Regions from separate parts of the Cupriavidus sp. 96C5-1 genome, predicted to be linked through region 2. Evidence: predicted binding sites of a transcription regulator. Region 2 holds the regulator's gene; each other region holds the start of a gene.
The links. Region 2 encodes sigma-54, which starts transcription at its own class of promoters, with help from an activator protein. Its sites were predicted from a motif close to TGGCANGNAANCTGCTTT; they were not measured.

Region 1 (10,478 bases), on a different contig from region 2:
TACTCGGGCGTGCTCGGCACGCGCCGCGCCGCCACGTGGCTGACGCGATCCTGCATGTCGGCGATCCGCTCGGCGGTGAGCGGGTGGGTGCGCACATAGGACGGCACCGAGCTTTCGGCGATGCCCATCACCCGCTGCAGGCGCTTGAAGAAATCGGGCATGCCCTGCGGATCGAAACCGGCGGCGGTCATGATCTGGAAGCCGACCCGGTCGGCCTCGCGCTCGGCGCCGCGCGAGAACGACAGCTGGTTGGACACCGCCGCCGCCTGGCCGCCCATGGCCAGTGCCGCCGCCGCGTCGCCGCTCTTGGTGGCGGCCAGCCCCGCCAGCACCATCGACGCCAGCGCGATCCACATCGACTGGTCCTGCGTGGTGATGCCGCGCGCGATATGCCGCTGCATCACGTGGCCGATTTCGTGGCCGAGCACGGAGGCCAGCTCGGACTCGGTCGCGGACTGCACCAGCAGGCCGGTGTGCACGCCGATATAGCCGCCTGGCAGCGCGAAAGCATTGATGGTGCGGTCGCGCACCGCGAACAGCTCGAAGCCGGTGGCGAACGTGCCGGCACCGGTGGAGCCGGAGATGTTCTGCCGGCGGGCTGCCTGCACCAGGCGATAGCCCAGCGAGTTCAGGTAATCGGACAGCAGCGGATCGGCCACGTAGTCGGGATCGCGCCGGATGTCGCGCATGACGCGGTCGCCCAGGCGCTTTTCCATATCGGGCGTCAACGACGCGGTGGAAGGATCGCCCAGGTCCGGCAACTGCACGCCGCTGGTATCCACCACCGTATTGTTGCTGCGCAGCCCGAACTCGGATTTCTGCCCGGCCTTGACGCTGCGGTTCAGGTTGTCATAGACCTGGTCGCTCCCCTCGCCGCCATCGCTGGCGCTCGCCGCTGCCGCGGCGGCGGTGCGCGCGGGATCGATCACCGGCAGGCGCTGCTGCGACCAGGCCGGCACTGCGAGCACCAGCGCCACCAGCGCCGCGAGCGGGCGGCGCAGCGGGTGGGCCTGTAGTGGGTGGCGGGCCTGGCGGGCGGGCGAAGGAAGCGTTCCGGCGAGCGTTTGGTTCTGGCGCATATTGCTATGATAGCGGCCTCCGGAAGCCGTTCCCATCGGGCATCGCCCGGGCTTGCCGCACGCCGCCCTTGCGGGCGCGGCAAGCCGGTCCGCCAGCGGCTTTCCCAACCCCCTCAAGCCAGGTCCACGCCATGAGCCAGCTCACCCATTTCGATTCCGCCGGACAGGCCCATATGGTCGACGTCGGCGCCAAGGCGCATAGCCACCGCGTGGCCATCGCCACCGGCACCATCGCCATGCTGCCCGCCACCTTCGCGCTGGTGCGCGATGGCACCGCCAAGAAAGGCGACGTACTCGGCATCGCCAGGATCGCCGCCATCATGGCCACCAAGCGCACCGCCGACCTGATCCCGCTGTGCCACCCGATCCCACTCACCAAGGTGGCTGTGGACTACGTGCTGGACGAGCCCGCCGCCACCATCCGCTGCACCGTGCGCACCGAAACCCACGGCCAGACCGGCGTGGAGATGGAAGCGCTGACCGGCGTGCAGGTCGCCCTGCTGACCATCTACGACATGTGCAAGGCAGTGGATCGCGGCATGGTGATGGGCGATGTGAAGCTGCTGGAGAAGCATGGCGGGAAGTCGGGGGACTGGGTGGCTGGCGCCTGAGCTGAAGCGGCGTGCCCCGGCGCGGCACCCGCGCCGGTCCACTGGAAATCCCCCAGCCCTCCCCGCCTGCGCCGCAAGTGCGGAATGCGGCGCGTCCCTGACACCGCATTTCTTACCGTCCATGACACGGCCTTGCGCGGCCGTACCCTCCCCTGTAACAAGCGTAACGCCGCATTTCGCCAGCGGGCGGCGCGGCTCCGCCCGCAGCAAATTGGTATTCAATGCAGATGGAGGGGGCGCGCGACGCGCCGCCCGCGGGGTTTCGTCCCGCGTCGATCCGGGGTGAGCAAAATGAACGGGCTTAGGGTTGGCCAGCTTTTGCTGGTGTTGGCGATGCTGGGCGCGAGCGGGACGGCCCTGGCAGGAAGAGGCGGCTGGCACGGCGGCGGTGGCTTCCATGGCGGTTTCCATGGGCGCGTTGGCGTGGGGGTCGTGATCGGCCCCGGCTTCTATGGGTACGGCTACCCTTATCCCTATCCCTACGCCTACCCGTACTACTACCCCGGCTACTACCCGCCTGCCGTGGTAGGCGTGCCCGCCTCGCCCCCGCAATACATCGAACAGGGCGAGGACGACGCGGTGGACATGGGCGGCGGTGCGGCAGCGGCGCCCCAGCAGCAGGCCTACTGGTATCACTGCACCCGCCCGAACGGCTATTACCCGTATATCAAGTCCTGCCCCGCCGGCTGGCAGAAGGTGCCGGCCCAGCCACCGGGCTGAAGCGCGGATAGGGCCGATTTGCGATGCCGCATGGCGTGGACACACGGCTGCATGGACATGTAGTGCCGATGCGGGCGTGCGACGATTGGATTGATGACCGAGGTTCCGAGGTGCCGAGATGAACGCCCTTACCCTGCCCAAGCTACCAAGACTGCCGGTCCTGCTGGCCCTGCCTCTGGCGGCGCTGACGCTGGCCGGCTGCGCCGTCATGCCGAGCGGCCCCAGCGTGATGGTGCTGCCCGGTACCGGCAAGAGCTTCGACCAGTTCCGCGCCGACGACAATAGCTGCCGCCAGTTCGCCTTCAGTCAGGTAGGCGGCGTCACCGCCAACCAGGCTGCCACCAATAGCGCCGTCGGCAGTGCCGTAGTCGGCACCGCACTGGGCGCGGCAGCGGGCGCGGCCTTCAACGGCGGCTCCGGTGCCGCCGTCGGCGCCGGCGCCGGCCTGCTGGCCGGCTCCCTGGTGGGCGCCAGCAATGCGCAGTATTCCGGCTACGGCAGCCAGCGCCGCTACGATGCCGCCTATGTGCAATGCATGTACGCCAGCGGCAACCGGGTGCCGGTGTATGGCCGCATGGCATCGGCACCGCGGCCGGCTGCGCCGACCTACTACTACCCGCCTCCGCCGCCTCCGGGCTACGCGCCGCAGTAGCCCGGAAGCGATGCTGTAGCAAGCAAGCGGGTCCCCGGTCCAGGCGGCCAGACCGGGGATCGGCGCGCATTGCACCGCCACGCCTGTGACCCGGCCCCCGGGCCGCTGGCCTATTCCGCTTGCCCCTTGCTGCGCGCTGCCACCCAGTCGCAGAATTCCTGCGGCCGGGCGGCGGCGCCGGCCTCCGCGCAGGCGCGCGCCACGCTGGCGAACTGCGTTGCTTCGTCGCCGGCATAGTAGAAGCGCAGCCGCTCCAACCACACGCGGCCCCTGGCGGCATCGCCGGTCAGGGCCATCAGCCATGCGGTGCGGGCGATCAGCGTGGGGGTCGGCAGCAGGTGCACGGCGGCGATATGCGGCGCCAGCAACTGCGCCGCGTTGGCCGGCGTGATCCTGGTCTCCTCCACCACGTCGGAGGCGGCGGCCTGGCGGAACCAGAAGCCGGGTATCGGCAATGCGGCGCGGCGCTCGGCGGCGCGGGTATATTCGCGCGCTTCGGCACGGCGGTAGTCCTGCCACATGGAGGCGAGGATGGCCGCCGCCACGCCGGCAAATACCACGCCGGCGAGCACCGCGAACCAGCGCGGCGCCCGCACGCGGCCAAAGCCCGCAGGCTCCAGCCAGCCCAGCATGAAGCAGAACGGCAGGATGAAGTACAGGTAATGCAGCGGGTACTCCAGCATCGAGTGCGCGCACAGCATGGCCAGCCAGGTCAGCACCAGCGCCGTCTGCGCCCGCTCCCGCGCGTCGCCGCGCCACAGGCGCCGGCGCACCACGCGCCAGAGCCAGGCGAGCAGTGCCAGCGCCACGCCGGCGGTACCGATCGCGCCGGTCTTGGCCAGCAGGTCCAGCACGGCATTGTGGGCATGCAGGGACATCTCCACCGTCACGCCAACCTGGGCCAGCTGCTGGAACTGCGCCCAGCCGAACTCGCCCCAGCCCACCCCCAGCCAGGGATGCGAGCGGAACATCGCCCAGGCATGCGCCCACAGGGCCCCGCGCGCGGACACCTGGTCGGATGCCGCCAGCTGCGCGATGGTATCGAACAGCCGCCAGTCCAGCGCCTGTCCCAGCCCCCTGATGGCCGGCTGCAGGATCATCAGCAGCACCGCCATGGCCACCGCGGCGAACACCAGCCCGGCGGGCCGGCGCATGGGGTTGCGGCTCGGGCGCAGCAAGGCGCCGTCCGCTCCGCCCGCCTCGCCCTCGCTGCCGAACGCCGCGCCGTTGCGCGCCAGCCATGCCGCCACCAGCGCATAGGCCGACGCCAGCCCGACATGAAGCACGCCGGTGCGCGAGCCGGACAGCACGATGCCGCTCTCCAGCAGCAGCACCGCCGCCAGCCACGCCGGCACGCGCAGCCGTCCGCGCGCCGCCAGCCACACCGCCGCCGCCAGCGCCAGGCCTTCCACCGTGGCCTGGTGGTTGGGCTGGTTCAGGTTGCCCCAGAGGCGGCGGTTTTCGTCATAGAAGTAAGTGGACACCAGCCCCAGCGTGTCGGACTCCAGGCCGAAGACCTGGATCCATTGCGCCAGCGCGCCCAGCAGCCCGGCCACCAGCCAGGCGATGGCCAGCACGTCGGCCATGGCCTGGCGCTCCGGCGGTGACGCTGCCTGCCCTTGCCGCCAGGCCGCCCACATCACCGCCGCGGCCAGCGCCAGCACGAGTTCGGTGATCAGGCGGCTGCCGGACACATCCACCATGCCGCTGAGCGTCTGCGTGATGCCGGTGGCGATCAGCCAGAGGGGAAAGAGGACGATCCAGGGAAACTGGGCGGGGGCGGCATCGCTGGCCCCGCTCCGGTCCTGCCGGTGCGCCAGCGCGCCGAGCACGATGACGGCAAGGGCGAACAGCAGCGCCGAAGACCACTCGCCGTAGAAGGTGGCGAGCGGGAGCGTGTGCCGGGAGACCAGCAGCGGCACGATGAGTGCGACAGCCAGGATGCTGAGGGGGATGGCTGGCCGGGAGGGCAGCATGCGGGGGCGCCTTGTTAAGCCAGGTTGGCAAAAGGCGGATGATAGCTTGGGGAGGGGGGAAAGAAAAAGCGCCCGAAGGCGCTTTTTTCACATGCTCTTTGTACCTAAATCACCTCAAACGCCCGTGCACGTCTTCGGCAGGAATTTCTGCTTCATTGTGCTAGCGCAACCCCATGTAAAGGTGCCAGTCGTGTTACCCGCTAGCGCAGGAGGTGTCAGAGTAATCGTTTGCGTGGCGATATCAGCACCAACGACGCCCGCAGCAGCCATGGTAACTGTGATTACACCAGTCGCAGCAGTCACTGCAGCTGATGAGTACCGACCTTGCGTGGGCGCTGCAGCGGTGCCCAGATTCAGGTTGGTAATGTCGGCTGCAGCCGGATACGCTCCATTCGATTGAGCGAAGTCAGCAATTGCAGTCTTAGCCCCCTCAATCAACGTGAATGCCTCAGAAACCTGTGCTCGCTGCGTATAGTCCTGATACTGCGGAATAGCAATAGCCGCCAAAATACCAATAATCGCAACCACGATCATCAGTTCGATCAGCGTGAAGCCCTTCTGGACTCGGCGGCCCAGTTTTTTCAGTTGTACCCGTTGTTGCATGATTGACCCCTCGAAGGAATTTTAGATACAGATCGAAACATCTTGTTTCAAGTGATGCCACACGTTCATAGCAGTTAGCGTGCCAGCGCCGCAAACCGCCAATCCTCGCCGGCAGGTGACAATTTTCGCCACTTCGGATGCCTCGCCGCTTTGACCATGGGCAAATTTTGTCACTTGCGATGACGCAGACGGTCAGCGATACCAAAGTATGGCTAAAGTCAGTTAGAAACCGCACTGAACTGGCAGCGTAATTCCGCTTCGCAGCGGATCAAGGTGGAAGCGGCAAACAAGCCACTTCGCACACCCCCGGCAAAACAAAACGGGCGGCCTCCCGGGCCACCCGTCCGGCGGCGCCCCAAAGGACGCCGCTCGCCAGCAAACCCCGTCCACGAGGACAGGGCAACTTACCTTCAGGCCGGCTGCGCCGAGCGCTTCTGCAGCAGCTTGCCGACCACCACCACCAGTGCCGCGCCAAGCACGCCGAACACCAGGTGGGCATGCGGCACATGCATTTCGAACCAGGCGGCATCGACCGGGTCGCTGACCAGCATCTCGCCGGCCAGGTAGCCCAGCAGCGCGGCGCCCAGCACGATGATGATGGGGAAGCGGTCCATCACCTTGAGCAGGATGGTGCTGCCGAACACGATCAGCGGAATCGACAGGCCCAGGCCCAGGATCAGCAGCATCAGCTGGCTGCCTTCCGGCCCCTTCTGCGCCGCGGCGGCCACGGCCACCACATTGTCCAGCGACATCACCAGGTCGGCGATCAGGATGGTGCGGATCGCGGCCCAGATATTGTCCTTGGCATCGTGGCCGTCCTCGTCGTCGTCGCCGGTCAGCAGCTGCACGCCGATGTAGACCAGCAGCAGGGCGCCGACGATCTTCAGGTACGGCAGGCTCAGCAGCTTGACCGCGGCAACGGTCAGCACCACCCGCATGATGATGGCGGCGGCGCTGCCCCAGAAGATGGCTTTCTTCTGCTGGGCCGGCGGCAGGTTGCGGGAAGCCAGCGCGATCACCACGGCGTTGTCGCCGGAGAGCACGATGTTGGTCAGGATAATGGATCCCAGCGCGATCCAGAACGCGGTGGAGGACAACAGTTCCACGGTAAAACTCCTCGGGTTTCTAAATTCTAAATTATGGTACGAACGCCACATGACGACTGCATTGTCTGCGGAATTTCGGATGTCTGAGTTTTCAGACATGCAGATTTACCGTATCAAGCTTTCGATTTGGTTTCAATCGCCATGTCATGCGCCTCCGGAGATACCCTAGGGCTCGGCTCTCCGGAATGACATGCCCCCGCACGAAGGCGGGGGCATGGGGGCCCGGACTTGCACCGGGCAGGCAATCATCCCCGCCCGAGGGGCGGGAACGCAGCTTATGGCTGCTACTGCAGAATCACAGGATCACAGGATCACAGGATCGACTTCAGCAGGCGAGCCATTTCCGACGGATTCTTGGTGACCTTGATACCGCAGGCTTCCATGATTTCCAGCTTGGCCTGCGCCGTGTCGGCACCGCCCGAGATCAGCGCGCCGGCGTGGCCCATGCGCTTGCCCGGAGGCGCGGTCACGCCAGCGATGAAGCCAACCACCGGCTTCTTCATGTTGTCCTTGATCCACTCGGCCGCATTGGCTTCGTCCGGACCGCCGATCTCGCCGATCATGACCACGGCGTCGGTTTCGGGATCGTCGTTGAACATCTTCATGACGTCGATGTGCTTCAGGCCGTTGATGGGGTCGCCACCAATGCCCACGGCCGACGACTGGCCCATGCCCAGCGCGGTCAGCTGACCCACGGCTTCATAGGTCAGCGTGCCCGAGCGCGACACCACGCCGATGCGGCCCTTGCGGTGGATGTGGCCCGGCATGATGCCGATCTTGATTTCGTCAGGCGTGATCAGGCCCGGGCAGTTCGGTCCCAGCAGCAGGGTCTTCTTGTTGCCCTTACGCATCTTGTCCTTGAGCTCCATCATGTCGCGGACAGGAATGCCTTCGGTGATGCAGACCACCAGGTCCAGGTCGGCGTCGACGGCTTCCCAGATGGCGGCAGCGGCGCCGGCGGGCGGCACGTAGATCACGGAAACGGTGGCACCGGTGGATGCCTTGGCATCCTTGACGCTGGCGTAGATGGGAATGCCTTCGAAGTCTTCGCCGGCTTTCTTCGGGTTCACGCCGGCAACGAAGCAGTTCTTGCCGTTGGCGTAGTCGCGGCAGCCACGGGTGTGGAACTGGCCGGTCTTGCCGGTGATGCCCTGGGTGATGACCTTGGTGTCTTTATTGATCAGAATCGACATGCTGTAATCCTTTGCTTGGCTCAAAGCAGCGCACGGGGGCCTGGCCCCGGCGCGCTGCTGGCGTTCGTGTTCGCGTCTGGCTTACTTGCCCGCGGCAGCTGCCACGACCTTCTGGGCGGCTTCTTCCATGGTGTCGGCCGCGATGATGGGCAGGCCCGAGTCGGCCAGCATCTTCTTGCCGATCTCTTCGTTGGTGCCCTTCATGCGCACGACCAGCGGCACGGACAGCGACACGGCCTTGGATGCAGCAATCACGCCTTCTGCGATCACGTCGCAACGCATGATGCCGCCGAAGATGTTGACCAGGATGGCCTTCAGGTTCGGGTTCTTCAGCATCAGCTTGAATGCTTCGGTCACCTTCTCGGTGGTGGCACCGCCGCCCACGTCGAGGAAGTTGGCCGGCTCGCCGCCGAACAGCTTGATGGTGTCCATGGTGGCCATGGCCAGGCCGGCGCCGTTCACCAGGCAGCCGATGTTGCCGTCCAGCGAGATGTAGGCCAGGTCGAACTTCGATGCTTCGATTTCGTTGGCGTCTTCTTCGTCCAGGTCGCGGTAAGCGACGATTTCCGGGTGACGGAACAGGGCGTTGGAGTCGAAGTTGAACTTGGCGTCCAGTGCGATCACCTTGCCGTCGCCGGTCAGGATCAGCGGGTTGATTTCAGCCAGCGATGCATCGGTATCCCAGAATGCCTTGTACAGGCCTTGCAGGGCCTGGCGGGCTTGGGCAACGCTTGCGTCGGGCACGCCGATCTTGCGGGCGATGTCGTCGGCGTCAGCGTCGGCCAGGCCGGTAGCCGGGTCGATGATCAGGGTGTGGATCTTTTCCGGGCTGTGGGCAGCGACTTCCTCGATGTCCATGCCGCCTTCGCTGGAGGCCATCAGGGCCACCTTTTGCGAAACGCGGTCAACCACCAGGCTGACGTACAGTTCCTTCTTGATGTCCGCGCCTTCTTCGATCAGCAGGCGGTTGACCTTCTTGCCTTCCGGGCCGGTCTGGTGCGTGACCAGGGTCATGCCCAGGATATTGCTGGCGTAGGTCTTGACCTCGTCGATGCTCTTGGCCACCTTCACGCCGCCACCCTTGCCGCGGCCACCCGCGTGGATCTGCGCCTTGACGACCCAGACCGGGCCACCCAGTTGTTCGGCTGCCTTCAGGGCCTCTTCGACCGAGAATGCCGGGATGCCGCGCGGAACCGGCACATTGTATTTGCGCAGGATTTCCTTGCCTTGGTACTCATGGATATTCATGCGTGTTTCCTTTCGGGTAGGCGTAAAAGTGTGGAGATGGAATCTCGGCGGATTGCAGGCCGGCCTGGCTTAGCCGGAGGTGCCGGTTGGCCTGCGGGACATGGCGCCGTCACCGGCGGCGGCGAGCGCCTCCAGTGGCTGCGCCGCCGGGGGTGGCGACCCTTCGGTCTTGATCCTCGGCTTTGGCTGGTGACCATACCAGCGCGGGTAAAACTGACGCACCACCTCACCTTCGAAATGCAGGGCGTGACAGCCGTGCAGCTGGTAAGGGGGCTCGGGATTCGTATCTTCGGTGCCGGCGTCGCGGATGTTGAAGACATCGCCGGCAAAGGCCTGGATCGCTGTGGTCGGCAGCACGCCGGCCAGCTCGGTAAGGTGGGTGCAGCCCGACACGCCCGACAGCCGCTCGCGCACCGCGCGGCGGAAGCCATTCATCAGGTTCAGGCCGATCAGCTTGCGGTAGGCCGGGCCGATGGTGTCGCACTGGCCGGGATAAGGCACCCAGTCGGAACAGGCATCGGCGTCCACCACATTCATGCGCAGGTCGATGGTGACGCGCAGCCACAGGTCGTGCAGCGGCTGGCCCACCGGGCGCACGCCGCCACCGGCCAGCGGAATCTCGCGCGGCTTGGTGTCGGTCAGGCGCGCCTCGATATCCCACAGGCCATCGTCCCTAAGGTAGGCCTCGGCCGTGATGGCACGACGGTGGCGCAGGGTGCGATTGACGGGTGGGGAAAGCGGCATAAAACCAGGCTGGAGCGGGGAGAAAAGGACGGCTGGACCGGAAAACCGCAGGATTTTAACATGCCGCACAACTTTGGCCGGGAACAAACCGCGCGCGGCGCTGTTGCCGGGGATTGTCGGGTGACGGACAGGCGCCGTGGACCGGCGAAATGTGCGGCAGCGCAGGCTGAAGCGGGGCCCGCGCCCGTCTGCGAACAGCGGATGGCCAGCCCTTATCCCTCCCCTATACGCCTACTCGCAATGCAGGTATGCGCACCGTGCCGGTGCAAGGGCCTTGGGAACGTCGCCCGGCGCCGCCAGCGTGGCGCGCCGCGCACCAGATCTTCAGTCGGCGCCATCCAGCCATTCGTCGGCACCCTTGATCACCTCGCTCACCACCGCGCGCGAGAAACCGCGCGCCACCAGGAAACGGATCTGCCTGGCCTTTTCTTCGGGCGTGGCTGGCGGCGTGCCGAAGCGTTTCTGCCAGACCGCCCGGCCGCGCTCCAGTTCGGATGCGCGCAGGCGCTCCTGCAGGTCGGCGAGCTGATCGCCGCCAAGCTGGTG
Region 2 (10,478 bases):
TGGGGCATTATGCGCCCGCCGGCATGTGTGGGCAACGCCATGGCACGCGGCGGAAATGCCCTCAAACCCAATAGGCAAGCCGGTGCCGTGGTGGCGCGCCCACGGTCCTCCGGGGCGGGAACGCTCAGGCCGGCAGCGCCACCTTGATGCCGAGCGCCAGGAAGATGGCCCCCGCCACCCGGTCCAGCCAGCGGCCGGCGCCGGGCCGGTGCTTGAGCCAGTCGCCCAGCACGCCCGCGAACAGGCCGAACAGCGAGAACACCACCGCCGCCTGGAGCATGAACACCACGCCCAGCAACAGCATCTGCCAGCCTGCGTTGGCGGCATCGGCACGCACGAATTGCGGCAGGAAGACCAGGAAGAAAAGCGTCACCTTGGGGTTCATCAGGTTGGCGAGGACGCTCTGGCGGAACACCTTGGCGAGCGGCACCGCCGGCGCGTCGGCGCCCTTGCCCAGCGCGCCGCGCGAGCGCAGCGCCTGGATGCCAATCCAGACCAGGTAGGCGGCGCCGGCAAACTTGATGCACTGGAACGCCACCGGCGAGGAGCGCAGCACGGCGGCCAGGCCCACGGCCGCGACCACCGTATGGAAAAGGCAGCCCGAGGCAAAGCCCAGCGCCGCGACCACGCCGGCGCGCCGCCCCTGGGCCATGCCGCGCGCCAGCACCTGCAGGTTGTCGGGTCCGGGGGCGAGGGTGATTGCCACCGAGGTAGCGAGGAAGAGCAACAGGTCTGGCATGGCAAGCAACTCCGGGTCCGGGTGGCCGCGCCCGGGTGCAATGCCCGCGCGGCCGGCAGATCAATGGTCAGGCGTCAATGCCCTTCGAATCGGCAAACCGTGAACAGCGGCAGGCCGCTGTCGAGCAGGTGGCGAGAGCCGCCCAGCTCGGGCAGGTCGACGATGGCCGCGCCTTCCACCACCGTGGCGCCCAGGCGTTCGAGCAGCTTGCGGCCAGCCATCATGGTACCGCCGGTGGCGATCAGGTCGTCCACCAGCAGCACGCGGTCGCCCGGCTTGCAGGCGTCGGCGTGGATTTCCACCGTGGCGCTGCCGTACTCCAGTTCGTATTCCTCGGCCACGGTCTGGAAGGGCAGCTTGCCCTTCTTGCGGATCGGCACGAAGCCAAGGTTGAGCTCGTAGGCCAGGATGGCGCCCAGGATGAAGCCGCGCGCGTCGATGCCGGCCACCAGGTCGAGCCTGGCGTCCATGTAGCGGTGCACGAACACGTCAATCAGCACGCGCAGGGACTTGGGGTCCTGCAGCAGCGGCGTGATGTCGCGGAACATGACACCGGGTTGCGGCCAGTCGGGCACGGTACGGATGCGCTCGCGCAGGTAGTGGGTGACATCGCCAAGGGCGGACGACTGGATCGTGGTATTGGGCATGGGGAATCGGTTGGTCCCTGCCGGCGCGCCGGCAGGATGCGGTAATGGGTTACCACCCGGGCTGCCGCGAACGGCAACACAATGGGCCAGGCTCAGGCGGGCCGCACCGGCTCCGGCGCGGCGTCCCTGCCTGACAACCGTAACCATACAGGAGACCGCGATGGCCAAAAAGATCTTGATGCTGGTCGGCGACTATGCCGAAGACTACGAAACCATGGTGCCGTTCCAGGCCCTCCAGATGGTGGGCCACACGGTCCACGCGGTATGCCCGGACAAGGCCGCCGGCGCCAGCTGCGCCACCGCCATCCATGACTTCGAAGGCGACCAGACCTATACCGAGAAACGCGGGCATAACTTCACGCTCAACGCGAGCTTTGCCGATGTCGATCCGGCGGCCTACGACGGCCTGGTCATCCCGGGCGGGCGGGCTCCGGAATACCTGCGCCTGAACGAACGCGTGCTGGAGGTCGTGCGTCACTTCGCCAGCGCCAACAAGCCGATCGCCGCGGTCTGCCACGGCGCTCAGCTGCTGGCCGCAGCCGGCGTGCTGGAAGGCCGGACCTGCTCGGCCTACCCGGCCTGTGCGCCGGAAGTGCGCCTTGCCGGCGGCAAGTACGCCGACATCCCGGTCGACCAGGCCCACACCGACGGCAACCTGGTGACCGCGCCGGCCTGGCCGGCGCACCCCGCCTGGCTGGCGCAGTTCCTTGCCGTCCTGGGCACCAGGATCGTACATTAGAGGCTTCCGAACGCGGCTCGCGAGCTGGTCTCGCGGGCCGTCCCGAACGGGAGTTCCTCCATGTGTGAAATCTTCATCCGGGCCAATCCGCAGTCCTACGAGTGCCAGTCGCGCTCGCTGCGGCTGCATGGCGTGGCCACCAGCATCCGGCTCGAGAGCCTGTTCTGGGAAGTGCTGGAAGCGCTGGCGCAGCGGGATGGCATGAGCGTGGGCCAGCTCATCTCCCGGCTGCACGACGAACTGAGTGCCTACCGCGGCGAGGCGGCGAACTTCACGTCCTTCCTGCGGGTGTGCTGCCTGCGTTACCTGATGCTGCAGGGCGAAGGCCGCATTCCCGCCGACCAGCGGGTCCCGATCGGCTCGCTCGATGCGCGCGCCGTGCTGGACGGCCTGCCGCCGTCATGGGCGGAAGGCGCGCGCGCCACGAGCCGCGCCGCGGCCTGAACGCCAATCCCCGCGCGCCGGTTTCGCCGTCAGCCGGCGAGCATCCGCTGTTCGGCCACTTCCAGCGCCTCGGGCGGTCCGCGCAGCACGACGATGTCGCCCGGCTCCAGCACGGTTTCCGGTTCCGGGTCGAAGGCGCGGATGCCGCGCCGGCGCACCGCCGTCACCTCCACCCCGATCTGCTCCAGCCCGAGCGCGCCCAGGCGGCGTCCCACCGCGGTGGCTTCGGGACCGAGCGAGACGGAATGCAGGCGCACGGAATCCCGCTCGACCAGGTCCTCCTCGTCGTCGCGCCCGTGGAAATAGCCGCGCAGCAGGCTGTAGCGCGCATCGCGCGCCTCCTGCACCCCGCGCACCACGCGCCGCATCGGCACACCCAGCAGCACCAGGGCGTGCGATGCCAGCATCAGGCTGCCTTCGATGATTTCCGGCACCACCTCGGTGGCGCCAGCCTTTTGCAGCACATCCAGTTCCGAGTCGTCCACGGTGCGCACGATCACCGGCAATGCCGGCTCCAGTTCCTGCACGTGGTGCAGCACTTTGAGCGCCGAGGGCGTGTTGGCATAGGTGACGACGATGGCCGCCGCGCGGTGGATGCCCGCGGCAATCAGCGCCTCGCGCCGCCCGGCGTCACCGTACACCACGGTATCGCCGGCGCCGGCGGCCTCGCGCACGCGGTCGGGGTCGAGATCGAGCGCCACGTAGGTAATGCCCTCGCGCTCCAGCATATGCGCCAGGTTCTGGCCGCTGCGGCCAAAGCCGCAGATGATGGCGTGCTTCTCGGTCTGCAGGCTCTGCGCGGCAATGCGCGTCATATTGAGCGACTGCATCAGCCATTCGTTGGCGGCGAAGCGCAGCACGATGGCATCGCTGTACTGGATCAGGAACGGGGCCGCCAGCATCGACAGCAGCATGGATGCCAGGATCACCTGGATCAGCACCGGATCGACCAGGTTCAGCCCGTCGATCTGGTTGAGCAGCACGAAGCCGAACTCGCCGGCCTGCGCCAGCCCCAGCCCGGTGCGGATCGCCACCCCCTGGCGCGAGCCGAAGGCGCGTGCCAGGCCGGCGATCAGCACCAGCTTGAACACGATCGGCACGATCAGCAGCGCCAGCACCAGCCACAGGTGGTCGAGCACCACATGGATATTGAGCAGCATGCCGATGGTGACGAAGAACAGCCCGAGCAGCACATCGCGGAAGGGCTTGATGTCTTCCTCCACCTGGTGCCGGTAGGGCGTCTCGGAGATCAGCATGCCGGCCATGAAGGCGCCCAGCGCCATCGACAGGCCAAGCCGCTCGGTCAGGGCCGCCATGCCCAGCGTGACCAGCAGCAGGTTGAGCATGAACAGCTCCTGCGAGCGGCGCGCCGCCACCACGTGGAACCAGCGGCTCATCACCTTCTGCCCGACAAAGAAGATCAGGCTCAGCGCCACCACGATCTTGACCGTGGCCAGGCCCAGCGCCATCGCCATGTCGGAGGGATCGCGCGACAGGGCCGGGATCACGATCAGCAGCGGCACCACCGCCAGGTCCTGGAACAGCAGGATGCTGATGATGTTGCGCCCGTGCTCGCTTTCCAGTTCCAGCCGCTCGGAGAGCATCTTGGACACGATCGCCGTGGACGACATCGCCAGCGCGCCGCCGAGGGCTATCGAAGCCTGCCAGGACAGCGGGAACAGCCAGTTGAAGGCCCAGCTGGCCGGCACCACGGCCAGCATCGACAGCGCCACCTGCGAGCCGCCCATGCCGAACACCAGCCGTTTCATCGCCTTGAGCTTGCCCAGGCTGAATTCCAGTCCGATCGAGAACATCAGGAAGACCACCCCGAACTCGGCCAGGTACTTGGTCTGCGCGGTATCGCTGGCAAGGCCCAGCGCATGCGGCCCGATCAGGGTACCGACGGCCAGGTACCCCAGCATCGGCGGCAATTGCAGCATGCGGAAAGCGACCACGCCGAATACGGCGGCGGCCAGCAGGACGAGGGTCAGGTCCAGCGGAGAGTGCATCGGATGGGGTCAGGGTACGCCGGCCCGGGGCCGCGGCAGCCCGGCGCGGGCGGCCCTGCCGGCGGATAACGGCAAGCGCGGCAGCCACCTTGACCGCCCGATCGTCGGAACAGCCCAAGCGCCATCGCATTCGTTGGTATACTTCGTCGCCATGATAGCTAATTTCAATGCGGATCGAGCACTTCGGCTCGCTCGCGAAACCCTCCAGATCGAAGCCGACGCGGTCGCGGCCCTTGGCAGCCGCCTGGACGGCGCGTTCGCACAGGCCGTGCAACTGATTCTCCATTGCAGCGGACGCGTGGTGGTGTCGGGCATCGGCAAATCGGGGCACATAGGCCGCAAAGTGGCAGCCACCCTGGCGTCGACCGGCACGCCCGCCTTTTTCGTGCATCCCGCCGAGGCAAGCCATGGCGACCTGGGCATGGTGACGCGCGACGACGTGCTGATCGCCTTTTCCAATTCCGGGGAGACCTCCGAGCTGCTGTCGATCGTGCCGATCGTCAAGCGCATCGGCGCCAAACTGATCTCGGTGACCGGCAACGCCGCCTCCACCTTGGCCAAGCTGGCCGACGCCCACCTTGACGCGGGCGTGGAAAAAGAAGCCTGCCCGCTGAACCTGGCCCCCACCGCCAGCACCACCGCGGCGCTGGCACTGGGCGACGCGCTGGCGGTGGCGGTGCTGGACGCGCGCGGCTTCGGCGAGGAGGACTTTGCCCGCTCGCACCCGGGCGGGGCGCTCGGGCGCAAACTCCTGACCCACGTGCGCGACGTCATGCGCAGCGGCAACGCGGTGCCCAAGGTGCGCGAAAGCACGCCCCTGGCGCAGGCTTTGATGGAAATCACCCGCAAGGGCATGGCCATGACCGCCGTGGTGGACCCGGACGACCGCCTGATCGGCGTGTTCACCGACGGCGACCTGCGCCGCCTGCTGGAAACCCCGCGCGACTGGAAGACCGTGCCCATCAGCGAGGTGATGCACCGCTCGCCGCACACGGTGGGCCCGGACCAGCTCGCGGTCGAGGCCGTTCAGGTCATGGAGGCGAACCGTATCAACCAGATGCTGGTGGTCGATGCGGACCAGCGCCTGGTCGGCGCCCTGCACATCCACGACCTGACCCGCGCCAAGGTCATCTGATATCCGAGGCTAGCCACGACCTATGCGGGATTTCCTGTCCTCCCTGAGCCGGCTTGCGATGCGCATCCTGCCCCTGCTGCTGATGGCGCTGGTGGCCGGCAGCACTTTCTGGCTGGTGCAGGTCAATTCGCCGCGCGAAAGCACCGCGGGGCCGGTGGGCAAGAAGCACGAGCCCGATTACTACATGATCCGCTTCTCCGCCACCGAGCTTGCCGAGGACGGGAACACCAAGATGCGGTTCACCGGCGACAAGATGATCCACTTCGAGGACGACCAGACCTACGCGGTGACGCGCCCGGCCATGCGCGCCTACGAGATCGGCCGCCCGCCCGTCACCGGCCACTCCGACCGCGGCACGATGAACGCGGAAGGCTCGGTGATAGACCTGTTCGGCAACGCCTTCATCGTGCGCGCGCAGGGTCCCGAAGCCGCCAAGGATCCTCAGATGACCGCCGCCTCGGAATATTTCCAGGTGCTGATCAACGATGACATCGTCAAGACCGACAAGGCTGTCAGACTGACCCGCGGTCCGTCGGTGATGACCGCCAACGGCCTGATCTTCAACAATGTCACCCGGGAAGTACAATTGCTGGGTAATGTACGCGGCACCATCATTACGGTGCCACCGCCGGCGAGCCCAGCGAAGAACCCCTGACAAGACCAAGATCCGAGAGGCTGTTGCCAGATGAAGCAAAGCATGGCCAGGCGTGCGGGCGCAGACAATACCGATTCCGGTACCGTCTGCGCAGCCCCGCCGGCTTCATCAGGGAACGGTCGCCAGGAAACAAAGCCGCCCGCGGGCCAGAGCCGTCCGCGCAAACCGCCATCACGCCAACATGAATCCATTCCTGACGACATCGTCCTGTCGCCGCCGCAGCACTGCTGCATTGCTGACGCTGGCAGCCGTCCTCGGCCTCACGCTGGCCACACCCGCCAGCGCCGAAAAAGCCGACCGCGATAAGCCGCTGGTGCTGGAGGCCGACAACGCCAGCTACGACGACGTCAAGCAGGTCTATGTACTGACCGGCAACGTGGTGCTGACCAAGGGCACCATGGTGCTGAAATCCGACGCGGCCGAAGTCCGCACCGACCCCGAGGGCTACCAGTACGCGGTGGCGACCTCCAAGGGCGCCAAGCAGGCCTATATCCGCCAGAAACGCGACAATGTCGACGAATACATCGACGGCTGGGGCGACCGCATCGAATACGACGGCAAGCAGGAACTGTCCAAGCTGATCGGCCGCGCCCGCATGGCGCGCCTGGCCGGCGCCAAACTGGTGGATGAAATCCGCGGCGCGTTGATCACCTACGACAGCCGCAACGAGTTCTACACCGCCACCGGCGGCGCCGAGAATGCAACGGCGGGCAGCCCGTCCGGACGCGTGCGCGCGGTGTTGTCGCCACGCCAGGAACAGCCCGCCAGCGGCGCCGCCGGCAGCCCGGTGCAACTCAAGCCAGCACCCGCTCCCGTCAATCCCTGACCCCGACGCCGAAGCGTCGCCCCGATCCACGGATTCCGCCTTCATGACCGCTACCCAAACCGCACCGTCCCAGCCCGCCACCCTGAAGGACAGCAGCACGCTGGTCGTGCGCCACCTGAAGAAGCGCTACGGCTCGCGCACGGTGGTCAAGGACGTGTCCCTCGACGTGAAGAGCGGCGAGGTGGTGGGCCTGCTCGGCCCCAACGGCGCGGGCAAGACCACTTCGTTCTACATGATCGTTGGACTGGTGGCGCTGGACGAGGGCGACATCGTGCTCGACGACAAGCACATCAGCGGCCTCGCCATCCACGAGCGGGCACGCATGGGCCTGTCCTACCTGCCGCAGGAAGCGTCGGTGTTCCGCAAGCTCAACGTGCAGGAAAACATCCGCGCGGTGCTGGAACTGCAGCTCGACAACGGCAAGCCGCTTGGCAAGGCCGAGATCGAGCGCCGGCTGGACACCCTGCTGGACGACCTGCAGATTGCCCACCTGCGCGACAACCCGGCGCTGTCGCTGTCCGGCGGCGAGCGCCGCCGCGTGGAGATCGCCCGCGCCCTTGCCTCTGCCCCGCGTTTCATCCTGCTCGACGAACCCTTCGCCGGCGTCGACCCGATCGCGGTTGGCGAAATCCAGCGCATCGTCAGCTTCCTCAAGGCGCGCAATATCGGCGTGCTGATCACCGACCACAATGTGCGCGAAACGCTGGGCATCTGCGACCACGCCTACATCATCAGCGAAGGCGCGGTGCTGGCCGCTGGCCAGCCCGAGGACATCATTGCCAACGAATCGGTGCGCAAGGTCTACCTGGGCGAGAATTTCCGCATGTAGGGATGCCGCGCGGCACCGGCCGCGCACCTGTGCATGCGTGGCTCCACTGTCGCCTTTTAGCGTGCAATCGATCACGGCGACACCAGCGATAGCAATTTCCGTTCCACCAGTCCGGGAGTTGGGCATAAAATAGGCCGCATGAAACCGTCGCTACAGCTCCGCCTCTCGCAGCATCTCGCTCTCACGCCGCAACTCCAGCAGTCGATCCGGCTGCTGCAACTGTCCACGCTCGAGCTGCAGCAGGAAGTGGAACAGGCACTGACCGAGAATCCGCTGCTCGAACGCGAAAACGACTGGATCGAAAGCCCGTTGCGCGTGTCCTCGGATGGCTCCGTCAACCTGCAAAGCGCGCCGGCGCCGGCGCCGGCCGACGGCCAGGGCACCAGCGAGAACCGCCCCGACGGCGCCCCCGAAGCAGAAGACGGCTACAGCGACAGCGGCGAGGACTATGGCAACGACTGGAGCCTCGACGACTTCGCCCGCCGCCCGCAGGGCGACGACGATGAAAAAACGCCGATGCAGCTGCGCGACGCCGAGCCCACGCTGCGCGAACACCTGATGGAACAGCTCGCGCCGCTCAAGATTTCGCTGCGCGACAAGGGGCTGGCCATCTTCCTGATTGAATCGCTGGACGACGACGGCTACCTGAGCACCACGCTGGAAGAAATATGCAGCGAGCTGCCGGAAGAGCTCGAGTTCGAGGTCGATGAGATCCAGGCAATCCTGACCCTGCTGCAGAGCTTCGACCCGCCTGGCGTCGGCGCGCGCAACGCGGCCGAATGCCTGGCGCTGCAACTGCGCCGTCTGAAGCATCCGCAGCGCGACCTCGCGCTGACCATTGTCGGCAGCCACCTGGAACTGCTCGCGGTGCGCGACTACACGCGCCTGAAGAAAGCGTTGCAGGTGGACGAGCCCGAACTCAAGGCCGCGCATGAACTGATCCGCTCCCTGGCGCCCTATCCGGGCCACGCATACAGCCGGCCGGAGGCCGATTTCGTCGTGCCGGATGTTTTCGTAAGAAAAATCAGCGGCGGCTGGATCGCCCAGCTCAACCCGGATGTGATGCCGCGGCTACGTATCAACGACATGTACGCGCAGATTTTGCGCGGTGCAAAAGGCGACGCGGGCGCGGCCGGATTGCAGCAGAAGCTGCAGGAAGCGCGCTGGTTGATCAAGAACATCCAGCAAAGGTTCGATACGATATTGCGCGTCGCACAAGCTATTGTCGAACGTCAAAAGAACTTCTTCACCCATGGTGAAATTGCGATGCGCCCCTTGGTTTTGCGGGAGATTGCCGATACACTGGGTTTACACGAGTCCACCATCTCTCGGGTGACTACCAATAAATACATGGCAACGCCGATGGGGACTTTCGAGCTGAAGTATTTTTTCGGCAGTCACGTATCCACAGAAACCGGCGGCGCGGCCTCTTCAACGGCAATTCGTGCGTTGATCAAGCAATTAATAGGAGCCGAAGACCCCAGGAATCCCCTGTCCGACAGCCGGATTGCCGAATTGCTCGGCGAGCAAGGCTTCGTGGTGGCACGGCGTACCGTTGCCAAGTACCGCGAGGCGCTCAAGATTCCTGCCGTCAATCTCCGCAAGACTTTGTAGCCGAGCTGCGTCGCCTGCCTGATGCAGCTCTTTCAGAAGGAGAAACGCTATGAACTTCAAGATCAGTGGACACCACTTGGACATCACGCCTCCCCTGCGTGAGTACGTGGAAACGAAACTGGAGCGTATCGTCAGGCATTTCGATCAAGTCATTGGCGTAAGTGTGCTGCTCTCTGTCGACAATACAAAAGAAAAGGACCGGCGGCAGTACGCGGAAATCAATCTACATCTCAAGGGCAAGGACATCTTTGTCGAGGCGCATCACGAAGACCTGTATGCCGCTATCGACGCGCTAGTCGACAAGCTCGACCGGCAGGTGATTCGCCACAAGGATCGCGTGCAAAGCCATGACCGCGAAGCGGTCAAGTACCAGATGGCCGCATCGCAGATGCAGCAATGACCGTGCCTGGCGGCCCACGGACCGGGCCGCCGGTGTCAGTCCCTTGAAACCGGAATAAAGCCGCGCCGTTGCGCGGCTTTTTTGCGTCCGCCGCTTCCCTGCTTGCCAGCAGGCCCGCGGGGGATTCCGCAAGGCATCCCTCCCGGTGTATGCTGCGCAATACATAGATCCTTGGTCCGGTCATTTTTCCGCGCGCGCGGCACCGCTACCGCGCATCGGCTATTGCAATGCACAAGGCGGGGGCAGGCCTGCTCTATAATGGCCAGACGCCCGGCACCGGCATGGGGACCACCGGTGGCACCACGGGCCTTGGTGTCTATATTCATTTAGCCCGTCGGGACGCCGCCTGCCCCGGGGCCCGCTTACCAGAAAACCCTGCGCATTCCACATGAATCGTTTGGCTAAATTGCTGCCACCCGGCAACATCAACCTCGACGTCAC
Region 3 (10,478 bases), on a different contig from region 2:
CATGACGATGTCGGCGCGGCCGCCGTAGCGCACCGCCAGCCGCAGCACCGACGACAGCAGCAACAATTCGTCGACGCGGTAGATCCGCGCCACCTGCAATACCGCCTGGTCGAGCTCCTTGCCCGCACGCTGCAGGTGAATGGCCTGGACCAGGCACTGCCGCAGCGGCGCCTCGGTATTGCCGATGGCTGTCTGGAATGCCGAAGGCACGCTGCTGCCGATGCTCATCATCCGCACCACGGCGTCGAGAAACGAGGGCAGTTGCCGGCGCAGCTTCTGTCCGACGCGGCGCGCCCGGTTCCAGAGCAGAAAATAGAGCAGCGCCAGCCCGGTGGAAAACCCGGCCACGGCGGCAAGCCAGCCGCCGAGGATTGCCGCCGCCACCACAGTCGCAGCAATCGATGCGCCCCAGAGCGCATAGGTACGGCGCGTGGGGGCCAGGTCGGCACGGCGCATGAAATCCGCCCACTTGCGCCGCAGATCATGCGGCTGGCGTCCGGCTTGCGGCTCGGCCGGGGTCGCGTAGCGTGCCTTGACCTGCTCGGTTTGCGCTTGCACGAACGCGCGTGCGCTCTCCTCCTGCGCGCGCGCCCTCGCACTGGCCAGCATCAGCAGGCCAAGTCCAAGCAGAACGAGTGCGGCCGCGGCCACGGCCAGCGCGGCGCTAGACATCGAAGCGATCGTCCAGGCCGAAATCGGCAGGTCGCATGCGCGCCAGCTTGGGCGAATGCGGCAGGATGCCCAGCGACAGCCAGCGGTCGACCTCGGTACCGTCCGGGCCGACGAAGGGCTCGTGGCGGAACAGCTCCTGCGTCGAAATGATGTTGTCGCCAAGCCCCGTCACTTCGGTGACGGAGAGGATGCGCCGCTTGCCGTTGGACAGCCGGCCGATCTGCACGATGAAATCCACGGCATTGGCAATCTGCCGGCGCAGGCTGGCCTCGCTGCCCTGGAAGCCGGCAAAGCCCGCCAGCATCTCCAGGCGGTACAGGCACTCGCGCGGGCTGCTCGAGTGGATGGTTCCCATCGAGCCATCGTGGCCGGTGCTCATGGCCTGCAGCATTTCCAGCACTTCCCCGCCGCGCACTTCGCCCACAATGATGCGGTCGGGCCGCATGCGCAGGCTATTGCGCAACAGATCGCGAATCGACACCACGCCGGTCCCCTCGAAGCCGCCGGGACGGCTTTCCAGGCGTACCACGTGCGGATGATTGAGCGCGAGCTCGGCGGTGTCCTCGATGGTGATCACGCGCTCGCTATCGGGCACGTAGGTGGCCAGCGCGTTGAGCAGCGAGGTCTTGCCGGAGCTGGTGCCGCCGCTGACAAGGATATTGCAGCGCGCCTTGACCGCGGCCTCGAGCAACTCGTTGACCTCCGGGCTCATGGTGCCCAGCGCCTGCAGGTCGGCCGGCGTCAACGGGTCCTTGCGAAACTTGCGGATCGACACCACGGGGCCGGCCAGCGCCAGCGGGGGAATCACCACATTGATCCGCCCCCCGTCAGGCAGGCGGGCGTCGACCATCGGATTGGACTCGTCCAGCCGGCGGCCGATCGGCGCCAGGATGCGGCGCACGATACGCAGCAGGTGCCCGCCATCGGCGAAGCGCACCGGTATCCGCTCCAGCACGCCGTGCCGGGACACATAGACATCGAGATGCCCGTTGACCAGGATATCTTCCACCGCGGGATCGTTCAGCAGGTCCTCGATCGGCCCGAAGCCCGCCAGCTCCTTGGTCAGGGCCTCGGCGATCTGGTGCAGTTCGACCTCGTTGATGGGAATGCGGCGCAGCCGCGTGAAACTTTCCAGTTCCAGGTCGACGAAGCGATGGATCGCGGTGCGCGACCAGCGCCCGAACTCGGCGCCGAGCTCCTCGATGCGCGTGAGCAGATGCTCGTGGGCCGCTTCCTTGATGTTCTGGAATTCCTGCGAGGCAGGAAAAGGCGCGGCGGAATTATCGGAGAATTCGATGGCTTGCGACATGTCAGTTCCCAGCCCGCTCAGCGCGCAATGCGCGCATGGCGCGCAGCGCTTCGGGCAGTTTTTCTTTTACCCGGCCCAGCAAACCTGTTTCGCTTGCTGTGCCGGCACGGTATCCCAGCCGGTCCACCAACTGGCCAACGGCACGGACATACGGATCGGCGGGGCTGTCGTCGGCCAGCACCGCGCCCCGGTTGAGCGCCAGCACCAGCGGCTCGCGCCGGTCCGGCAGGGTGCCGACGGATGGCGCTTCCAGCCGCTGCGCGATCTGCTGGGCATCCACGCCCAGCCGGGCATCGAAGCGAGACACCAGCAAATACAGGTCGTCGCGCTCAACCTCCCGCTTCTTCAACTCCTGCAGCAATTCAGCCGCGGAAACGATGGCGCCCACACTCTGGTCCACCACCATCACCACCATGTCCGCCGCCTTGACCAGGTGCGCCATGAACTCCACATTGCTGAACCCGCCCAGGTCCACCACCTGCAGGTCGAAGAAGGCGCGCAGGCGATTGAGCAGGCCCAGCGCCTCCATGAAGGAGATATCGCGCAGCTCCGCCAGCGTGGCGGGCAGCGGCAGGACCACCACGCCGTTGCCATGGCGCGCCAGCGCGGTTTGCACGAATACCTGGTCGAAGCGCCGCAGGTTGCGCACGCCTTCCACGAAATGAAAGCCGGGGCTGATGTTCATATAGAGCGAGCCATCCCGCACCGGCAACCCGAGATCCATCAACAGCACGTCGCCATGGCTGCGCCGCCGCACCGCCGCGGCCAGGTTGGTCGCCAGCGTGGTGGAGCCAACCCCGACCCGCGCGCCCAGCACCGCCACCACCTTGCCCCGGCGGGCCGGCTCGGCCTGCCCGCGCACGGCAAGCAAGCGGCGCACGATTTCGATAGCGCCCGCCGGCGACGCCCGCATATCGACAAAATCCCTGGCGCCGGCACGCAGCGCCGCCAGCATGATCTCCGGCTCGCCGGCATCTCCCACCGCGACCAGCGGCAGCCCCGGATACAGGCGTGCCACCTGCTCGGCGAGCCGGCTGGATGCCTCCGCCCGCTCCCGCGTGAAGTGCAGGAAGACCATGCCCGGATTGACCGCGCCGACCTGTTCCAGAAAGGCCGCTTGCGGACCGCCCTCCACCACCAGCCGGCCAAGGCTGCCAAGCGCGTCCGCCAGCCACTGCCGGGGTTCCACCTGCATGGAGTTGAACAGGAAATAGTTCCCCGGCGTCTGCCCTGCCGCGTCGGCATGCCCGGCGCTGTCGTCCTTCCCGTCAGCCATCATTTCGAAAAACCCGGCAGCGTGGGGTCGGCGTACTCGCCAAGCACATACCGGCCCCACACATTGGGATTGCCGCTGGTGAGTCCGTCGTCGCTGAGCGCGGCCACGGCCGCCGCGCCCTTGGCCAGCGGCCGCACCAGGCGTGGCGTGACCACGATCATCAGCTCGCGGTCTTCCTGGTTGAAGTTCAGGTTCCTGAAGAAGGTACCGATGATCGGCAGGTCGCCGAGGATGGGTACCTTGCTGACATTGCTGACCGTGTTGCGACTGACCAGGCCGCCGATCACAAAGCTTTCTCCATCGCCCAGTTCCACCGTGGTATCGGCGCGGCGGGTAACGATGGCCGGCACCGCGGCGCCGTTGATGGAGATCCCGCGCGAGGGATCCAGATCGCTCGCTTCGGGCGCCACTTTCAGCGCAATGCGGTCCTTTGAGAGCACCGTCGGCGTCACCGTCAGGCCGATGCCGAACGGCTTGAACTGGATGGTGGTTGCCCCCAGCGACTGCGGCACCGGGATCGGGATCTCGCCGCCGGCAAGGAAGCTCGCGCTTTGCCCCGACAGGGCCACCAGGCTCGGCTCCGCCAGCACCCGTGCCATCCCGTTGCTCTCCAGCAGGCTCAGGTTGGCGAAGATCCCGCGCGACAGCGATGCTGCCACCAGATTGAAGGCGCTGCTGATCGGCGAGGCGATATCGGTGCCCAGCGAGCCCGGCGTCGATCCCGAACCCGGCGCAAACGTCGCCTTGTTAAGCGATGAAGGCGAGAACGTACCGAAGGCAAAGCCACCGTTATTCCGATAGAAATTGAAGCCCACCTCCTTGAGCACGGTCTTGCTGATCTCCACCACCTTGACGTCGACCTGCACGGTGCTGGCGACCGGCAGCGTGGACCTGTCGGTCACCACCCCGGACTTGCCCTCGCCAGAGGACACCGCTGCGCGCGCCAGCCGCTGCGCGTGCAGTGAAGCCTGGGCGTCGCGCGCTTCGCCGGTAATCGTGGCGCCCGCGCCGGAGACGGACACCTCGGGGCCGTTTGCGTCGGCCTGCGTCGCGTCCACCTGCACGCGGTAGGTCCGCGGCGCCTCGCCGCGCGCCCACACCATCAGTTGCGTCGCGCCAGGCTTCCTGGCGACGACCAATACGCTGTTGGGGCCAGAGCGCCCCTTTAGCAGCAAGGCATCCGCCACCGACGGATCGCCGATCGCTACGCGTTCGAGCGGCGCGGCCAGCCGCAATTCCTGCTGGCTGCCCGCGATCAGCCTGAGGTCGCGCGCGCCGCTCTCGGCTGGCTGTGCCCAGGCCGTTGAAACGGCGCCGCAGGCGGCCAGGCTGGTTACTGCTCCGGCAAGAATGGGGTTCATCGATCGACTATCCAGAAATCAGAAATGACAAATCAGAAAGCCCTTGGGCTGGCGTGCCCGGCGCACCGGCACCGCCGTGCGCCACGGCTTCACTCGATCTCGCGCTTGCCGCCGCGGATCACTTCGACACCGTTCAGTGCCACGCTCGTAGTACCCCGGGTACGCGGTGCCGCTGCGGCTGGCACCGGCGATGGCGCCGCGTTCACAGCGGCCAGTTCACGCTTTGCCACGCCTGTCGTCCCGGTGAGGCCGGTCAGCGCCACGCCTGCCACCGCACGGTCGGAAGGCGCGAGCACGGCGAGCGCGGCAGCCCCCTGGCCTTTGGCCTGGCCTCTCGCCCGCAGTACCGGTGCGGGCTCCTCGAACAAGCCTTCGGTGGGAACGCCGGGGTCTTGCGGATTGCGCAGCGCGAGCAGCAGGCGGCCGGTCTGCTGGGCCATCGCAAGCTTGCCGACATCGTCCACCGGCACCGCCAGCACAGCGGTCTTGGCGCCTTCGCGACGGACCATCATCTGGTCGGGCGCGGGCTTGGCCGCCTCAACGACAGTGCCGGCACCATAGGCGAGCACGCGCATGCGCGCCAGCAGCATGCGCGCCTGGCTGCCGTCGATCTCCTGGCCATCGCGGCGGAACACCGCGAAGACGTCGACGAAGTCGCCAGGCTGCACCTGGTTGCCCACGCCGATCACTTCGTCGACGGCCACCGCCACCGCGCGCTCGCCATCCCGTACCTGCGTGGCAAGGCCGGCCAGCAGCTGGCTTTCCAGCACCGGCATGTTGGCGCCGATGCCAACCACCGGCACCTGGCCGGCAACGCGAGCCACGTCGGTATAGGCGCCTGCCGGATTGATCGGCAACTGTTCGACCTTGAGCGCGTCCGCGGGCACCGGCTTGCCGGCTTCGATCGCCTTGACCGTGATCACCACGGGATGCAGCGCGACGCTCCCCGACACCGGCACGGCTGGCGCCGGGGGCGTGCGCGCAACGCGCCACGCCAACAGCGCCAGCAGCGCGGCGAGGACGAGCAGCGCAATGGCGAGCACGCGAATCTGTTTGCTGGTCATGCGATATCTCTGGTTCGGGTAAATGAAAACGGGATCAGGCGCGTGTCGGCAAACGGCATCGGCGGCAAGGCCTGCAGGCAAGCCATCACGTGTCAGGCGACAGTTGCACCGTCGCACTGCCGGTGAGCGTGGTGGGCAGCGGTACGCCCGGCACGACCGGCAGGATCGAACTCGAAGTCAGGCTTAGCGTGACCTTGACGCAGACCGATCCGCCCGGATTCGCGCAGCTGATCACCTGCGCGACATTGCCGGCGGGGATGAGGCTGCTGATCGAGGTGGGCAGCATGGCCAGGGCCGTGCTGGAGGCCGCGCTCACGCGCAGGGCCTGGGTCGCCGCCGCGGTGTTGGCGGAGGCGCCGCTTGGATAGCGCAAGGCGGCGCGCGCACCTTCTTCCGCCGCCAGCGTGAGCACCTGCTGCAAGGCCAGCACGATGCCGAAATAGACGATGCCGATCACCACTGTCAGCAGGACTGGCAGGATGATGGCGAACTCAAGCGCGGCCGCTCCGGACGAACGCGTCCGCACGGCGTGGTTTCCCCGCAATGACATACTTCACCCGGTTATCTTCTACTTTTGCGCCGAACCGGTGGCGCGGACCGCTGAGCGGCTGGCGAGATGCCATCCGCCTGCGCAGCGACTACCTCCCGGATACCATCCACACCAGCAAGCCGACGGCAAGGTAGGCGGCATAGGGAATGCCGCGCGCCTGCGCCATCTGCGCCATCGCGGCCGGGGCCGTCGCGACCGCCTGCCGCCGCAGCAAGCCCGCAATGCGGTCACGCCATGCAGCCCTGACCGTGCCCGCTTGCGCACTTGCCAACAGCGCATGTGCGCAAGCCAGCAGGCTGCCGACGACCCACACCGTCACCAGTCCCACTGGACCGGTGAACAAGCCTGTTACCGCGAAGAACTTGACGTCGCCCGCGCCCATGCGCCCCAGCGCATAGAACGGCAACATGACCAGCAGGCCAATCACGAAGCCCAGCAGCCGCGAAGCCAATCCCGGCTCAGGAACATGCCCGAACAGCAGCACCATGCACACCGCCGCCAGGGTGGCAGCCAGCACGGCATTGGGTACTTTCCGATAAGCCAGGTCGGTCCAGATGGTTACCGCGCAGAAGAGTGCGGCAATGGACCCCACCGCGTCAGGCGGCGGGAAGGAGTGCGAGGATTTTCGCCCCGAGGTTGGAAAAGGCGGACGAGAGATTGCTGCCAAGCGTAGTGGCGCCGGCAACCATTCCCATCGCAATCAACCCTGCAATCAGACCATACTCGATTGCGGTTGCCCCTTGTTCGTCCCGAATAAAGCGAACCAAAGCGTTTTTCATGATGTCACTCCGTCTTTTTTGAATTAACACATCATCCAGGGTCCGCGTACCTTCCGACGCCGCCCGGCTCTTGTGGCCTGGCTGGGGTCGAGCGATGACACTGGTAGGGAATTTATAGTGCAAAGCCATGTATCAACCATACCCCCCCTTGGAGTTATATTTGTCTCAGCATAAAGGCTGACACCCGTTTGAAAACAGCGTCTTTTTAAAGAGCAACCGTTCTACTCTCGCCAGATACGACACCCATTCGGGTGACCGTCCGGCGCGACGCGCAATAAAAGGATGCGCAGCGCGGGGTAAGGACGTCTGCGCACCGTAAAGGCTTTCCCTACTGATAATCAGAGGCCCAGTCCGCCGAGCAGCGGCAGCGCCGGCGCTGGTGAACCGCCGGTGGCGGTGCGCGCTCCGTTCAACACGCCGGCAACGGGCGCAAGCAAACCCGTCAGCGGTGCCAGCGCACCGGCAGCACCATTGCCGCTGTTCGCACCGGCGCCACCCAGCGCGCCGGTCACGGGGGCGAGCAGGCCCGCCAGCGGTGCCTGTGCGCCTGCCGCGCCCGCGCTCGTACCCGGACTGCCGGCCAGGCCAGCCAGCGGCAGGTTGTTGAGCAGTCCGCCCAGCGGGTTGCTGCCTGCCGCCGTCCCGCTGCCATGCAACAGCACGCCGGCCGCGGCCACGGTCTTGCCCGCTTCGGTCACAACGCCGCCAAGGCTGGAAACCGGCGGCGTGTTGGTATTGGTCAGCAAGCTGCCGCCGCTGGCCACGGAATTGCCGAGCATGACCAGCAGATTGTTGACGGGAGCGCCGAGACCGGTGGCGGCACCGAGTGTCTGCGTGGTGTTGGTGAGTTGCGAGGTCAGCGGCACGATCACCTTGCTCACGCTGCCGGTGACCTGTGCGACAGGTCCGGTCGAGAGGGCTTGGCCGAGCTTGCCGCCAACGGTCGTCACCGCACCACCGGCCTGATTGACCAGGCCTCCGACTGGCGTGGTCACCGCGCCCAGCGGAGCCAGCTGTCCGGTGCCGAGGCTGCCGACCACGTCGCCGACGCTCGATACCGTGACACCGGCTTTCTGCACGACGTTGCCCGTACTGGCGACGGTCACGCCAAGCGGGTCGCTGACCGCGCCCATCTTGCCGAGGCCATCGCGCACGCCAGCGCCGAGCGCGCCCACTGTGTCACCCGCATTGACCACCACCCCACCGAGGCTGGTGCGCGTCGCATCGGGCACCAGCGGCAATTGCGTGCCCTGGATCGTCTTGCCGATATCGCTCACCACGTTGCCTGCCGCCACTACGGTGTTGCCTGCACCCTCCGTGACCTTGGCGGTCGGCGTGGTGTCGGGCGTTGCCGCAGGCGTGGGTAGCGTCGTTGGCGTAGTGGGCGTGGAAGTGCCTGCATTGGCGCCGCTGCCGGAACCGCCGGAGGAACAGCCTGCCAGCAGCATCAGTGCTGCGGCACAGGCGAGGGTAACGGATGACATCGGGGCGAAATGCGCTTTCATTGGGATCTCCTGGTCTTCCTCGCGGAAGGTTCTCCTGGCGGAACAGCAATCGAATCGGCTCTGGGCGATGCATGCGAAGCAGCGGGTACCGGGGGGCACGAACCCCGGGGAAGCGTTTCGCTCCACGCTGCGCCGTGCACCGCGCTTGTCGGAGGACTTAACCGCAAACTGCGTGCCACCTCTCGCGCATGTCGCGTCGAACCCCGCGCACGAAGCCGCAATATCGGCGCAAACCCTTGACTGGATACGGCATCGGCCGCGTCTGGCGCATTCGGATGAGGCCGCCGCAGAGGGCGGCACGGCGGCCTCTCGCGTGTTACGTGCTACGTAACGTGTTCCCCCCAAAACGTTCCTGACGCCGAATCGACGGGCGTGCGTGCGCCACGGCGGACCTGCGCAGCGGTTCTCCCTACGCAGCCGGTCCATACAGGCAGGGAAGCACGAGGCATTCGCCCGCATCGCCAGCGCTTGCCGACGCGCGCTGCACGATCGCGCAACAATGCTGAGTGCCGGCAATATTCACACCCGATGTTCCCGTTCCGCGCCACGGCGTTACGTAACGCGTAACAAGGAAACGCAGGCAGCAGCGCCCATGTCTGGTCCTTTCGCGACCATGTCTCATCCTCCCCAAACTCAAGCGTGGCCAGGGCTGGCGAGTTTTCGCAGGGACCCTCCCGGCTGCGGTGCAACGTCCGGGCACGCACTGGCACACCCTTTGCGCAATGCAGTGCCAGCACGGCATGCGCGAGCGCTCCGTGATTTCACAACGGGAATAAGAAAGGGAAAAGGTCATGCGTACTCAGCAAGTCATCATCACGGCACTGCTCGGATCGCTGCTGGCACTCGGCGGTTGCGCGAGCGGCGGCGGCACGACGTCCATGGATACCGGCAGCGGTGCGGGCAGCAGCGGCGGCAGCACTGGTAGCGGTAGCAATGCCGGCATCGGTGGCAATACGGGTGGCAGTACGGGTGGCCGCACTGGTGGAAATACCGGTGGAAATACCGGTGGCAATACCGGTGGCAATACGGGCGGCAACAACGGCGGTAGCACTGCAGCGCTGACGCCGACCAGCCAGATCGTCAATCAGGCAGGATCGCTGGTGAACTCGACCGGCAATGTCGTGAGCGACCTTGGCACGCAAATCAAGAACACCAACCTGCCGGTTCTCTCGACGCAATCGCAGGACGCCCTCGGCGGCGTGGTCGGCTCCCTTGGCGCCGCGGTCAGCACCCTGGGCAACGGCGTGCAGAACGGCCTGGGCAACATCCCCAACGCCGCGAACCCGCTCGGCACCACGGTGGCGAGCACCGGTGGCGTAGTCAGCCAGGTGGGCAACGCTGTGACCAATGCAGGTGCTCTCGTCAGCGGCCTGGGCAGCGGCCCGCTGGCGCCGCTGGCCGCGGTCACCACACCGGTGGGCTCGCTGGTGTCGCAGGTAGGTGCCGTGGTCAATGGCGCTGGCACCCAGCTCGGCACGGCGCTGTCGACCGGTCCCGTCGAGCAACTCACCAGCGGCGTCAGCAAACTGATCGTGCCGCTCACCTCGCAGCTCACCAACACCACGCAGACGCTGGGCGCGGCCACTGGCCTGGGTGCACCGGTCAACAACCTGCTGGCAACGCTGGGCGGCGGCCTGGCCATGGCCGGCAGCGCGATCAGGCAAACCAACACGCCAGTGGTGTCAGGCGTGGGCGGCATCGTTGCCGGCACCGGCAATACCGTGGCAGCGCTCGGCGGCGTGGTCTACAACCCGGGCGGCACTGGCGCCGGCAACCCGCTGGCCCCCGTCACCAGCCTGCTGGGCGGTCTCACCGGCGGTCTTGCCGGCGGCAACGCCAGCGGCCCGCTTGCCCCCGTCACCGGCCTGCTCGGTGGCCTGACCGGTGGCCTCTCCGGCGGCAGCGCCGGTGGCCCGCTTGCTCCCGTCACCGGCCTGGTCGGCGGCTTGACCGGTGGCCTCT

Region 1: AC3FOF_RS28105 (pilin) is a predicted target of sigma-54. The motif match lies at 5,709-5,726, and genes of this name have one in related genera.
Region 3: AC3FOF_RS34375 (collagen-like triple helix repeat-containing protein) is a predicted target of sigma-54. The motif match lies at 8,677-8,694, and genes of this name have one in related genera.

Annotation. Positions count from the first base shown of each region.
Region 1 is NZ_JBYOJU010000030.1:64,927-75,404, reverse strand. Features, by position in the region: gene AC3FOF_RS28130 (M48 family metallopeptidase) at 1-1,079, opposite strand, end outside; gene moaC (cyclic pyranopterin monophosphate synthase MoaC) at 1,211-1,690, shown strand; gene AC3FOF_RS28120 (hypothetical protein) at 1,982-2,410, shown strand; gene AC3FOF_RS28115 (YMGG-like glycine zipper-containing protein) at 2,529-3,062, shown strand; gene AC3FOF_RS28110 (PglL family O-oligosaccharyltransferase) at 3,173-5,038, opposite strand; gene AC3FOF_RS28105 (pilin) at 5,153-5,641, opposite strand; gene AC3FOF_RS28100 (TerC family protein) at 6,052-6,747, opposite strand; gene sucD (succinate--CoA ligase subunit alpha) at 7,059-7,940, opposite strand; gene sucC (ADP-forming succinate--CoA ligase subunit beta) at 8,022-9,188, opposite strand; gene AC3FOF_RS28085 (DUF2889 domain-containing protein) at 9,258-9,932, opposite strand; gene recX (recombination regulator RecX) at 10,257-10,478, opposite strand, start outside.
Region 2 is NZ_JBYOJU010000019.1:104,207-114,684, reverse strand. Features, by position in the region: gene AC3FOF_RS21095 (LysE family translocator) at 125-739, opposite strand; gene AC3FOF_RS21090 (adenine phosphoribosyltransferase) at 814-1,386, opposite strand; gene AC3FOF_RS21085 (DJ-1/PfpI family protein) at 1,547-2,125, shown strand; gene AC3FOF_RS21080 (ribbon-helix-helix domain-containing protein) at 2,186-2,569, shown strand; gene AC3FOF_RS21075 (monovalent cation:proton antiporter family protein) at 2,599-4,578, opposite strand; gene AC3FOF_RS21070 (KpsF/GutQ family sugar-phosphate isomerase) at 4,730-5,713, shown strand; gene lptC (LPS export ABC transporter periplasmic protein LptC) at 5,736-6,368, shown strand; gene lptA (lipopolysaccharide transport periplasmic protein LptA) at 6,550-7,194, shown strand; gene lptB (LPS export ABC transporter ATP-binding protein) at 7,238-8,023, shown strand; gene AC3FOF_RS21050 (RNA polymerase factor sigma-54) at 8,162-9,637, shown strand; gene hpf (ribosome hibernation-promoting factor, HPF/YfiA family) at 9,687-10,037, shown strand; gene ptsN (PTS IIA-like nitrogen regulatory protein PtsN) at 10,426-10,478, shown strand, end outside.
Region 3 is NZ_JBYOJU010000043.1:44,200-54,677, reverse strand. Features, by position in the region: gene AC3FOF_RS34415 (type II secretion system F family protein) at 1-672, opposite strand, end outside; gene AC3FOF_RS34410 (TadA family conjugal transfer-associated ATPase) at 665-1,981, opposite strand; gene AC3FOF_RS34405 (CpaE/TadZ family protein) at 1,983-3,257, opposite strand; gene AC3FOF_RS34400 (type II and III secretion system protein family protein) at 3,257-4,618, opposite strand; gene cpaB (Flp pilus assembly protein CpaB) at 4,708-5,682, opposite strand; gene AC3FOF_RS34390 (TadE/TadG family type IV pilus assembly protein) at 5,768-6,232, opposite strand; gene AC3FOF_RS34385 (A24 family peptidase) at 6,321-6,824, opposite strand; gene AC3FOF_RS34380 (Flp family type IVb pilin) at 6,829-7,011, opposite strand; gene AC3FOF_RS34375 (collagen-like triple helix repeat-containing protein) at 7,350-8,516, opposite strand; gene AC3FOF_RS34370 (collagen-like triple helix repeat-containing protein) at 9,308-10,478, shown strand, end outside.